3 regions of the Desulfovibrio sp. 3_1_syn3 genome follow, and region 1 is predicted to be linked to each of the others. Evidence: predicted binding sites of a transcription regulator. Region 1 holds the regulator's gene; each other region holds the start of a gene.

Region 1 (3,274 bases):
GTCCACGGCGAAATAGCGCAGATCTTCAAAAACCTGCACGGCCGTACTTTTGCCCGCGCCGGAAAGACCGGTGACAATACAGACCTGCACAGGGCGGTCATGGGCGACTTTGGGCGTGTCAGCAGATGAATCCGGATCGGACGGGCTGCGGCAGGGGGGCTGCTGTGACGTGCTCATACGTATACTTCACTGGGAGCCACCGGGCCGATCTTCGTGCGAAGACAGGCCCGGCGGAAAAAGTATGGCGGAACGGCTACAACACGGGATCAATCAGGGCGTAGCCTGTAGTGCGCCGACGGTAAACCACATTGACGCGATTGCTTTCGGCATTGAGAAAGACCAGAAATTCGCTGCCGATGGAATCCAGTTGCATCAGCGCCTCATCCAGGTGCAGCGGCTTTGGCGCGAAGCGGTCCGTGCCCACCACGGTCTGACTTTCCTCGGGCTGGGCTTCCAGATTGTAGGTAAAGACGTCCACATCGGCATTGCGGGCCTTACGGCGTTGTTCCTTGACGCGGGACACCTGACGCTTGATCTGGGCTTCCACCTTGTCGGTCACAAGGTCGATAGCCGCGTACATATCGGAGGTCTGCTCGGTGGCGTTGATATGCAGGCCCTCGCCGGAAACGGTCACTTCGCAACGATGGCGGAATTTATCCACCGTCAGCACGACGCTTACTTCCAGACCCGCGGACTTGCCATAAAACCGCCCCAACTTTTCCATGCGGCGGCGGGCATACTTCTTCAAATGATCGGAGGCCTCAAAATTCTTGAAGGCGAAAGAGATATTCATGCGTTCCTCCTTGGGATTGCAAAGCACCGCTGTGAGATCAGAAGTGCTCCTTACGCCGTGACGACGAGGGAATGTCCAGCGCCGTGCGGTACTTGGCCACCGTACGCCGGGCAATATTCACTTTCAGGCGCTCCTTGAGCATTTCTCCGATGCGTTCGTCACTCAAGGGGGCCTTGGAGTCTTCATCGGCTATGAACTTCTTGATCAGCGCCTTAACGCTTTCCGAGCCGACCTGACTGCCGTCGTCCAGCTCAAGGCCGCTGTTAAAGAAGAACTTCAGCTCAAAAATCCCGTGGGGCGTCGCCACGTATTTGTTGGTAGTGATCCGGCTTACGGTTGATTCGTGCATGCTGATATCATCGGCAATGTCTTTCAGAATCAGCGGAGCCAGTTTGGTGACGCCGTTTTCAAAAAACGGCTGCTGGTGGCGCACAATGCTCTCCACCACCTTGTACAGCGTACGCTGGCGTTGATACAGGCTCTTGATCAGCCAGGAGGCCGAGCGCATTTTTTCCGTACAGTATTCCTTTTCCTTATCCGAGGAAGATCCCATATTCATCTGGCAGAGCGAGGAAAGCTGCAACTGCGGCAAACCGTCTTCATTGAGCAGAATGACGAATTCATCGCCCATCTTGTACACAAAGACATCCGGGCTCACATAGGTGGGTTCGCCGCCGCCGAAACTGGCGCCGGGCAGTGGATCAAGGCTCTGGATGATGTTCAGATATTCCTTGAGTTCCTCCATATCCAGCTTGAACTTGCGCAGCAGAGGCTTGTAGCGCTTGGCCTCCAGATCTTCCAGATGGGACTGGACCAGATCGAGAAGAATGGGATCCCGGTCATAGTTCAGATTTTTCAGCTGGATCAGCAGACACTCGCGCGCGTCGCGCGCGGCCACCCCTATGGGATCAAAAAGCTGCACTCTTTCCAGCACCGCCCGCACCTCGTCGGGCGTGGATGTGGTCATCTCCGCGATTTCTTCCAAGGTGGCCTGCAAATAGCCGGAGGAAGACAGATTGCCGATGATGACCTCGCCGATTTCCTTTTGCGCCTCGGTCAGCATGGAAAGGCGCAGCTGCCAGAGCAGATGCCCTTCCAATGTGGGCTTGGCGGCATAACGGGCTTCCAGAGGAGAAATTTCTTCAGCCGCTTCAAAGTCACGCGGCTGTACTTGGCGCGGAGTGCTGGCGAACTCGCCGAGATAGTCCTCCCACGAGGCATCCTTGGCGAGTTCCTTGTCGTAGACCTCTTCTTCAACGGCCTCCCGGCGCTCTGTCTGGGAGGCCTGATCCGAAGAAGACTCATCACCCGAGAGCTCCTCAAGAAAAGGATTGTCCAGCATCTCCTGCTGCACGGTTTCCAGTAGTTCCACGCGCGAGAGCTGAAGCAGCTTGATGGCCTGCTGTAACTGCGGCGTCATGACCAGTTGCTGAGCCAATTTCAATTGCTGACGAAGTTCCAGTGCCATGTCTGCTCTTTTAGGCTGATAAGCTACAATGTCTGAACGGAGTTCTCATTTACAAAAATTGTGCCATATGCTGAAAAATTATGCAATAGACGGAAGCTGCGAACAAAAAGGGAAAGGCCGCAAGGCTTGCGCCGGGTGGCGGCCCCTACGGAAACCGCAGGGAACCAAGTCTCAGTTACGGCAAAGGGGAGGCCTCAGGCCTCCCCTTTCATACATCACAAGCCAAGCGACAAAACGGCGCTCAGGCTTTGGATTGCTTTTTGGCCGCCTTGATGAATTCGCGGAACAAAGGATGGGCTTCCATGGGGCGGGATTTGAACTCGGGATGGAACTGACAGCCCAGGAACCAAGGATGGTCGGGCAGCTCCATGATTTCCACCAGAGAGTCGTCCGGCGCCGTACCGCTGAAGGCCATGCCCTTCTGGCCCAGAATTTCCTTAAAGGCATTGTTGAACTCATAGCGATGGCGATGCCGTTCGTCCACCATATCCTTTTTGTAGGCTTCGTGGGCCTTGGTGCCGGGCAATACCTTGCAGGGATAGGAACCCAGGCGCATGGTGCCGCCCTTATCGCTGCTGGCGTCGCGTTTTTCCACATTTTTGGTGCGGAAGTCGAACCATTCGGTCATCAAGTAAATAACCTTGTGGTCGGACAGAGGATTGAACTCCTCGGAATTGGCGTCGTCCAGACCGGCCACATGGCGGGCAAATTCAATGACCGCGCATTGCATGCCCAGACAGATACCGAAGAAGGGCACGTGTTTTTCGCGGGCGTAGCGGATAGCCGCGATCTTGCCCTCCACGCCGCGGTAACCGAAGCCGCCGGGCACCAGAATGCCGTCACAGCCCTTGAACACTGAAGCCGCGTTGTGTTCGGTCACATTTTCGGAGTTGACGTAGCGCAACTCCACAGCCACCCGGTTGGCCACGCCGCCGTGGATCAGGGCTTCGTGCAGGCTCTTGTAGGCTTCTTTCAGGTCAACATACTTGCCCACAATGGCAATGGTCACCTTG
Region 2 (3,274 bases), on a different contig from region 1:
CTCAAGCGGTGAATGGATTCGGAAACCAGTTCCTTGCCGGTGCCCGTCTCGCCCACGATCAGCACGTCGGCCAGAACTTGGGAGGCCTTCTGGATCTGGCCGTAGAGGGTCTGCATGGGCAGGGAGGTGCCCACCAGGCCGCGGATCGGCAAATCCGCCGGATCGGGTAGGTCCTCCACCGGTTCCCGCTGCTGTTGGGCGTTCTGTTCCGCCGCCTGGGAGATCTGGTCGGCCTTGGCCCGGCGCAGCCTGGCGAGCAGAATGTTCACATTCCGTTTGATTCTTTCCAGTTCCAGCGGCATGGGGGGAAGATTGAGCGCGTCGGCGCTGTCGTGCTCGTTGCGGCTGCGCAGTTCGCCGGAAAGCCTGTTCAGGCTCTTGCCGGTGCTGTGGGCCAGCCACCAGAGGCTCAGGCCCAACAGCAGCGTGCCGCCCAGAAAACACAGGGAATAAATGCTCAATAACTGCATGCCCGTGCGCGTGGAGGTAAAGCTGCTGTCCAGCATGCCGAGGCCGCCGACCACCACACGCGGCCCTTCCGGTCCGGACATGAAGGTCACCGGCGCGTAGCTTACGCCCTCCACTCGATTCTGGCCGGTATTCCAGACCGGTCCGGTGCCCGAGAGGGAAAGCTGGCCGGACCGGCCGGCCTGCACCTCGGCTACCATGGTCCAGTAGTTGATATGCTCGGGGCCGGGCCGGAAGGCCGGGCTGAAGCCGGGGCGGCCGAAATCTCCGCGAAAACCGGCCCTTACCGCGTCGGAGCTCAAGAGGCTTTCGCCGGAATCCGCGTCCAGGCTTTCGGACTGGAAGAGCATCCAGCCGTCCCGGTCGAAAAAGAGGCTGCGCACGCGGGTTTCCTCGCCGCCGTTGATGGGTGCGTCGGGCGAGGAAAACAGCGACATGGTGTCGCGCAGGGCCTTGAGATCCAGCGAAAGAATCAGAATGCCCTGAAAATTGCCCGCCGCGTCGTAAATGGGCGTGGAAAAACGCAGCACATAAAACGCCAGGCTTTGCAGCGACTTGTCGATGGGCACCATGGAATAGGTTACTTCCAGCGGCTGGCCCACGTTGACGTTGCCGGGTTTCTGGCCGGGACTGATGTTGTGGAAGGGGCCCGCCGGGGCGTCCAGAGCCACGTGAGGGGGCACGGCAATGATTTCGCCGCCGTAATTGAGGAGAAGATAGCGGTTTTCCGGCGTCAGGCCCATGAAGGCCACTTCGCGATAGCGCAGGCCGTCGGCCCGGGAGCGGAATTTGAGGCGGCGCACCATCTCCTGCCGGTCCATGGAGCCGGCGGCCAGGATCAGCAACTGGTTACGCGTTTCCACCAGGGTCTGCTCCAGCGCAAGGCTCATTGCCTGGGCCTGAAGTCGCGCGTTGCGCGTTATTGCACGATTGACGATGTTTTCGATACTGCGCCCGGTGGCGAAAAAGATAAGCGCCAGGACCAGGGCCAGCAAGGGCAGCCCCAGCATCAGCATGCGGCCGGCGAGGCTGCGATTCGCAAAAAAAAGGGCGGTTTCCACGGAGCTTCCACCGGTGACGGAGCCAAAAACGCGCATACTCCTCCCTATTTGCGCAAAAAAGCGCAATCCCTGGACGGAGCATAGAAAAAAACAGCTCTTTTGACAAGGGCCTCAATGGATTTTGCCCGTATAGCGCGAAAAAAAACACCATAAATCACGCAATGGCACGGGCATTGCTAATATTTTCACAATTGCGCTGACAGGTAGTTTGATGCGGCGGCCGTGCCGCCTGATGGGAACCAAACAATGTGGAGGATGTCATGAAGAAAATGCGCAGGCTTTGGACCTGGATTATGGGCTGCGCGCTGATGCTGCCCGTACTTATGCCATCATTGGCTCTGGCGGCCAAGAAAAAGGCCGACGTGGTCATCGTGGCCGACACCCGCAAACTGGACGGCCTTCTGTACTGGTGGGCGGAGATGTATAATGAAAGCCACTTCTTCTTCGCTATTCTGACCATGATCATCATTCCGATTCTCGGTTGTATCCTCGGCCTTCTCGCCGACGTCGTCATGTCGCGCATCGGCATCGACCTCAAACACCGCGAACTGGCTGAAAAGTAGCCCGGAAAGGAGGCAGATATGGATTGGCTGTATATTTTGATGCCCATTTCCGGCGTGAGTATTTTCTGGCCCGGTCTGGTCATTCTTGGTTTGGGCGTCGGCGTCATCGGCGGCTTCTTCGGTCTGGGCGGCGCCTGGATGGTGACCCCCGGTCTGAATATTCTCGGCTTCCCCATGGCCTTCGCCATCGGCACCGACGTGGCGCAGATGGCCGGTAAATCTCTGATTTCCACCATGCGGCACGGCAAGTTCGGCAACGTGGACTACGCGCTGGGCCTGACCATGCTGGTCGGTACCGTCGTGGGCGTTGAAATCGGTGCCCAGATGGTCATGTGGCTTGAACGTATCGGCTCGGTGGACAAGGTCGTCCGCTGGCTGTACGTGGTGCTGCTTGTTCTGCTGGCCTGGCTGGTCTTCCATGACGTGGCCCTGCGCCGCAGGAAGGAGCGCGAAGCCAAGGCTCACAAGCAGGAACTGGACAAGACCGCCGTGGGTCTGGACTGGGCCACCAAGCTCCAGGCCTTCAAGGTTCCTCCTGTCGTGCACTTCAAGCATGCCAACATCACCTGCTCGGCGTGGCTGCCTATCATCGTCAGCCTGTTCACCGGCTGGCTGGCCGGTATCCTGGGCATCGGCGGCGGTCTGATCCGCATGCCCGCTCTGGTGTATCTGATCGGCTGCCCGACCCATCTGGCCGTGGGCACGGACCTTTTCGAAGTGGCCATCTCCGGCCTGTACGGCACGGCATCCTATGCGTATAAGGGCCGCGTCGAACTGCTGGCCGCCATCATCATGCTCTGCGGCGCGGCCATCGGCGCCCAGATCGGCACTGTCGCCACCAAGTACGTCAAGGGCTACGGCATCCGCATCGTGTTCGGTCTGGCCGTGCTCGGCTGCCTGATGTCCGTCGTGCTCAAGCTGCTCCAGGCTCAGTTCCCCGTGTACGGCTGGATCCTCGGACCCTTGGCTACTGTGGAAGTACTGGGCTTCGTGAGCGCCATCTCCATTTACATCACCATCCGGATGGTCCAGGGCGCCAAGGCGGAACTGGCGGCCAAGAAGCAACAAGCCGCCGGCAACTAGAAGGAGACAAGCCATGAAAATACGTAGTTTGCTGCTTACGCTGGTCCTGGCCCTCTCCTTTGCTCTCGCGGCCTGCGACTTTGACGGCGGCGTGGAACA
Region 3 (3,274 bases), 1.9 Mb from region 1:
ATGGTGAACGTCGAGCCCTTGCCGGGCTGGCTGAACACCTTGATCTCTCCCCCGTGCCGCTCCACGATCTGCTGGGTGAGCACGAGCCCCAGTCCGGTGCCCGAGGCCTTGGTCGTGAAGTACGGGGTGAAAAGCTGGGCCACGGTCTGGGCCGACATGCCGCAGCCCGTGTCGCTGATGCTGATGCTCCAGAAAGCGCCGTCCGCGGCCTGCGCCCGGCCGCTTTCCAGCGCGACCTCGATGCTGCCGCCCGGCTCCGTGGCCTGTACGGCGTTGACCAGCAGGTTGAGCAGGGCCTGAATCAGGCGGTCGGGGTCGAGCCGGACCTCACCCTGGGGCCCGTCGCCGGGCCGGGGCAGGCGCAAATGCACGGCCACGCCCTTTTCCTCCGCGTCCGAGGAAATCACCCGCACGGCCTGTTCCAGAACGTTTTCAATGCGCACGGACTGCAAACGCAGATCAAGCGGCTTCGCCACGCTCAGCAGATCCGACATGACGCGGTTCAGGCGCTCGGTTTCCTGAATCAGAATATTTCCCGTGGCATAGGCCATTTTGTCGTTTTTCAGCTTTTCGGTCAGATAGGTGGCGTAGCCCTTGATGGAGCTGAGCGGATTGCGGATTTCATGGGCCACGCCCGCAGCCAGATTGCCCAGCGCGGAGAGCCGCTCGCTCTGCCGGAGCTGTTTCTGAAGCCTGCGGATCTCGCCCAGATCGCGCAAAATAAAGAGATAGCCCAGAAACGCGCCCTCGCTGCCGATGATTTTCGCGGCGCTGAGGCTGACCGGAAGCGGATTGGCCTTGGAGCGGAAAAGGTCCGCGTCGCGCTCCGGAATAACCTTGCCCGCATCCAGCTCGTCCATCAGGGCCTGCCAGTCCAGCACCGGCGCATCATGCAGGGAAAGCGGCGTCTTTTCCTGCCCGGAAAGGCCCAGCATGTCCCGCCCGTGCCGGTTGCTCAGGGAAATGACCCCGTGCGGGTCCGTCACCACCAGCCCGGCCGGAAGGCTATTGATGACCTGAGCGGCCAGGGCCTGCGTATCTTCCAGCATCCTTTTGGAAAACCGGTAATTCTGGATGTAGAACAGCAGCACGATGCCCACCAGGCCCGCCAGGGTGACAAGACCGGCTATGGCGCTGAGATGAAACACGTATTCGTGCAGGTTGGCCGCGAAATGCGAAGCATCCAGGCCCACAAAGATATACTTGTCCTCCAGTTCGCCGGACGACATCCGGGCGTGGTGGCCGCCCCGCATCATGCGGCCCATGCCCATATGGCCCGGCATGCCCGCGCCGCCGCGCGGGCGGGAAGGGGTAAAAATCTTGTAGGTTTCAAACACGCCCGGATCGTTCGGATCAAAACGGCTTTGGGAGTTGTCGCCCACATGCAGTTTTTGCAGTTCCTCCGGGCTGTACAGAATCGTTCCCACCTGATCCGGGCGGCTGTGGATCAAAACCCGCCCGTCCGCGGCCACCAGGGCGATGTACGCGACGCCCGGCTGTTTCGCCACCTCCTCCACCAGGCCCAGCATGGGATTTTGCCGCATATGCCCGAAGGAGCGGGCGCTGCCCTCCAGAGCCCAGATCAGCACATCGGCCCGGCCCTGCATGTTTGCCAGCATTTGCCGCTCTTCCTGTTCCGCCCCCCGTGAGACCATGAAGGCCGCGGCGCAGATGCCCGCCAGGGCGAGCCCCGCGAAGAGCCGCCAGAAAAAACGCCAGTGCCGCCGCTTTTCCAGATGGGAGAGTGGAGAGTAGTGATCCTGCATAAGATTCCCTTCGTGTAACCTTTTTACCCGCAGCGGGTAAAAAGGTTACGTTCTTCCCCCGCGCGGCGCAATGTTCTTTCAGGTTATTTTTAATTACATTTATCATTTAACATAGTTATTCATAATGGCACGCGCCTTGCTATATGCAGGACAATTCGCCTGAAACACAAAGGCGACACCTTATACATACTAACATCCGTGCATACCGCAATGGTATCCGCACACAACCCCTTCGGGAGGACACAATGAAAAAGGCTAACACTCTGCGCATGACGTCTCTGGCCCTCGCGGCGATGCTGGTTCTGGGCTTTGCCGGTCTCAGCCAGGCCCGCGGCTACAGCAACGGCGGACCGGGCTACGATGCCCCGCTGTCGCAGGAACAGGAGGCCAAGGCGCAGCAGATTTTCAGCAACCACTATGAAAAAATGGATGCCGTCCGGCAGTCCCTGATCACCAAACGCGCCGAACTGGATGCCCAGATGAGCAGCGTATCGCCCGACAAGGGCAAGATTGAAAGCCTGTCCCGGGAAATCGGCGAACTTGAAGGCAAGATGCGCTCCGACCGCGCCGACCTCCGGGCCCAGCTCGACAAGGAAGGCCTGCCCATGGGTGGCTACGGCATGGGCCACGGTTACGGGATGGGGCATCGCTACGGCATGGGCAACGGCTACGGCCCCGGCATGCACCACGGCGGTTACGGTTCGGGCCACGGTTACGGGCACGGCGGCCGCGGCGGCTGCTGGAGATAAGACCCTGTGCGCGGCGTACCGCGACGTGCCAGAACAGCAAAGGGCGGGGAATCCCCGCCCTTTTCATTTTCGGGCCGCGCCCGCACACCAACAGGACAGGCCCGGAAGACGCACTGTTTCCAAATTACCCGCTGCCGGAAACTGTTGCCGTGAAAGGATGCCCTGAAAACAGCTCCCGGCGCGGATCAAGTCTGAAATGTTCCAGAGCAGTCCACCACTGAAACGCTATAGGTTTCAGTGGGTTCATCCCGACAAAAAATGCGATTATCGCTGCTGTCGATCCCTGTATGGCTCCGTTGCCGCCAACGGGGACAGCCCTTCGGGCTGCCTTCGGTCACTTTGCCGGAATCCACGCCGTGTTCGGCGTTAGAGCATTTCAAGGTTGAAATGCTCTAACGGCTGCCCACGCCGACGCCCACAACCGCCTCCCCTTTGGGACGCACCTCAATATTCTGTCCGGCGCAGGCGGCCAGGGCCAGAAACATCAGGCAAAGTCCCAGGGCGAGCAGGCGACGGGCAATCGTTTTCTTACGCATACGGCTTCTCTTGGGAGATCCTGGCTCCGGCGGGCACGTCGCTGGTGATCCAGACATTGCCGCCGATGACCGCGCCGGCGCCGATGGTGACCCGGCCCAGGATGGTGGCCCCGGCATAGACCGTGACGTTGTCCTCCAGCACCGGATGCCGGGGAATGCCCTTGGTCAGCGTGCCGTCGGGATTTTTGGGAAAGGACAGGGCCCCCAGGGTCACGCCCTGGTA

The links. Region 1 encodes sigma-54, which starts transcription at its own class of promoters, with help from an activator protein. Its sites were predicted from a motif close to CTGGCACGGNNNNTGCTT; they were not measured.
Region 2: HMPREF0326_RS14925 (DVU0150 family protein) is a predicted target of sigma-54. The motif match lies at 1,691-1,708, and genes of this name have one in related genera.
Region 3: HMPREF0326_RS01810 (periplasmic heavy metal sensor) is a predicted target of sigma-54. The motif match lies at 1,891-1,908, and genes of this name have one in related genera.

What each region holds. Positions count from the first base shown of each region.
Region 1 is NZ_ADDR02000001.1:2,315,639-2,318,912, reverse strand. It holds gene rapZ (RNase adapter RapZ) at 1-177, opposite strand, end outside; gene hpf (ribosome hibernation-promoting factor, HPF/YfiA family) at 254-793, opposite strand; gene rpoN (RNA polymerase factor sigma-54) at 831-2,261, opposite strand; gene HMPREF0326_RS09720 (CTP synthase) at 2,503-3,274, opposite strand, start outside.
Region 2 is NZ_ADDR02000003.1:114,450-117,723, forward strand. It holds gene HMPREF0326_RS14920 (sigma 54-interacting transcriptional regulator) at 1-1,529, opposite strand, end outside; gene HMPREF0326_RS14925 (DVU0150 family protein) at 1,790-2,092, shown strand; gene HMPREF0326_RS14930 (sulfite exporter TauE/SafE family protein) at 2,111-3,175, shown strand; gene HMPREF0326_RS14935 (DUF4881 domain-containing protein) at 3,189-3,274, shown strand, end outside.
Region 3 is NZ_ADDR02000001.1:441,142-444,415, forward strand. It holds gene HMPREF0326_RS01805 (ATP-binding protein) at 1-1,766, opposite strand, end outside; gene HMPREF0326_RS01810 (periplasmic heavy metal sensor) at 2,012-2,515, shown strand; gene HMPREF0326_RS16555 (hypothetical protein) at 2,908-3,051, opposite strand; gene epsC (serine O-acetyltransferase EpsC) at 3,044-3,274, opposite strand, start outside.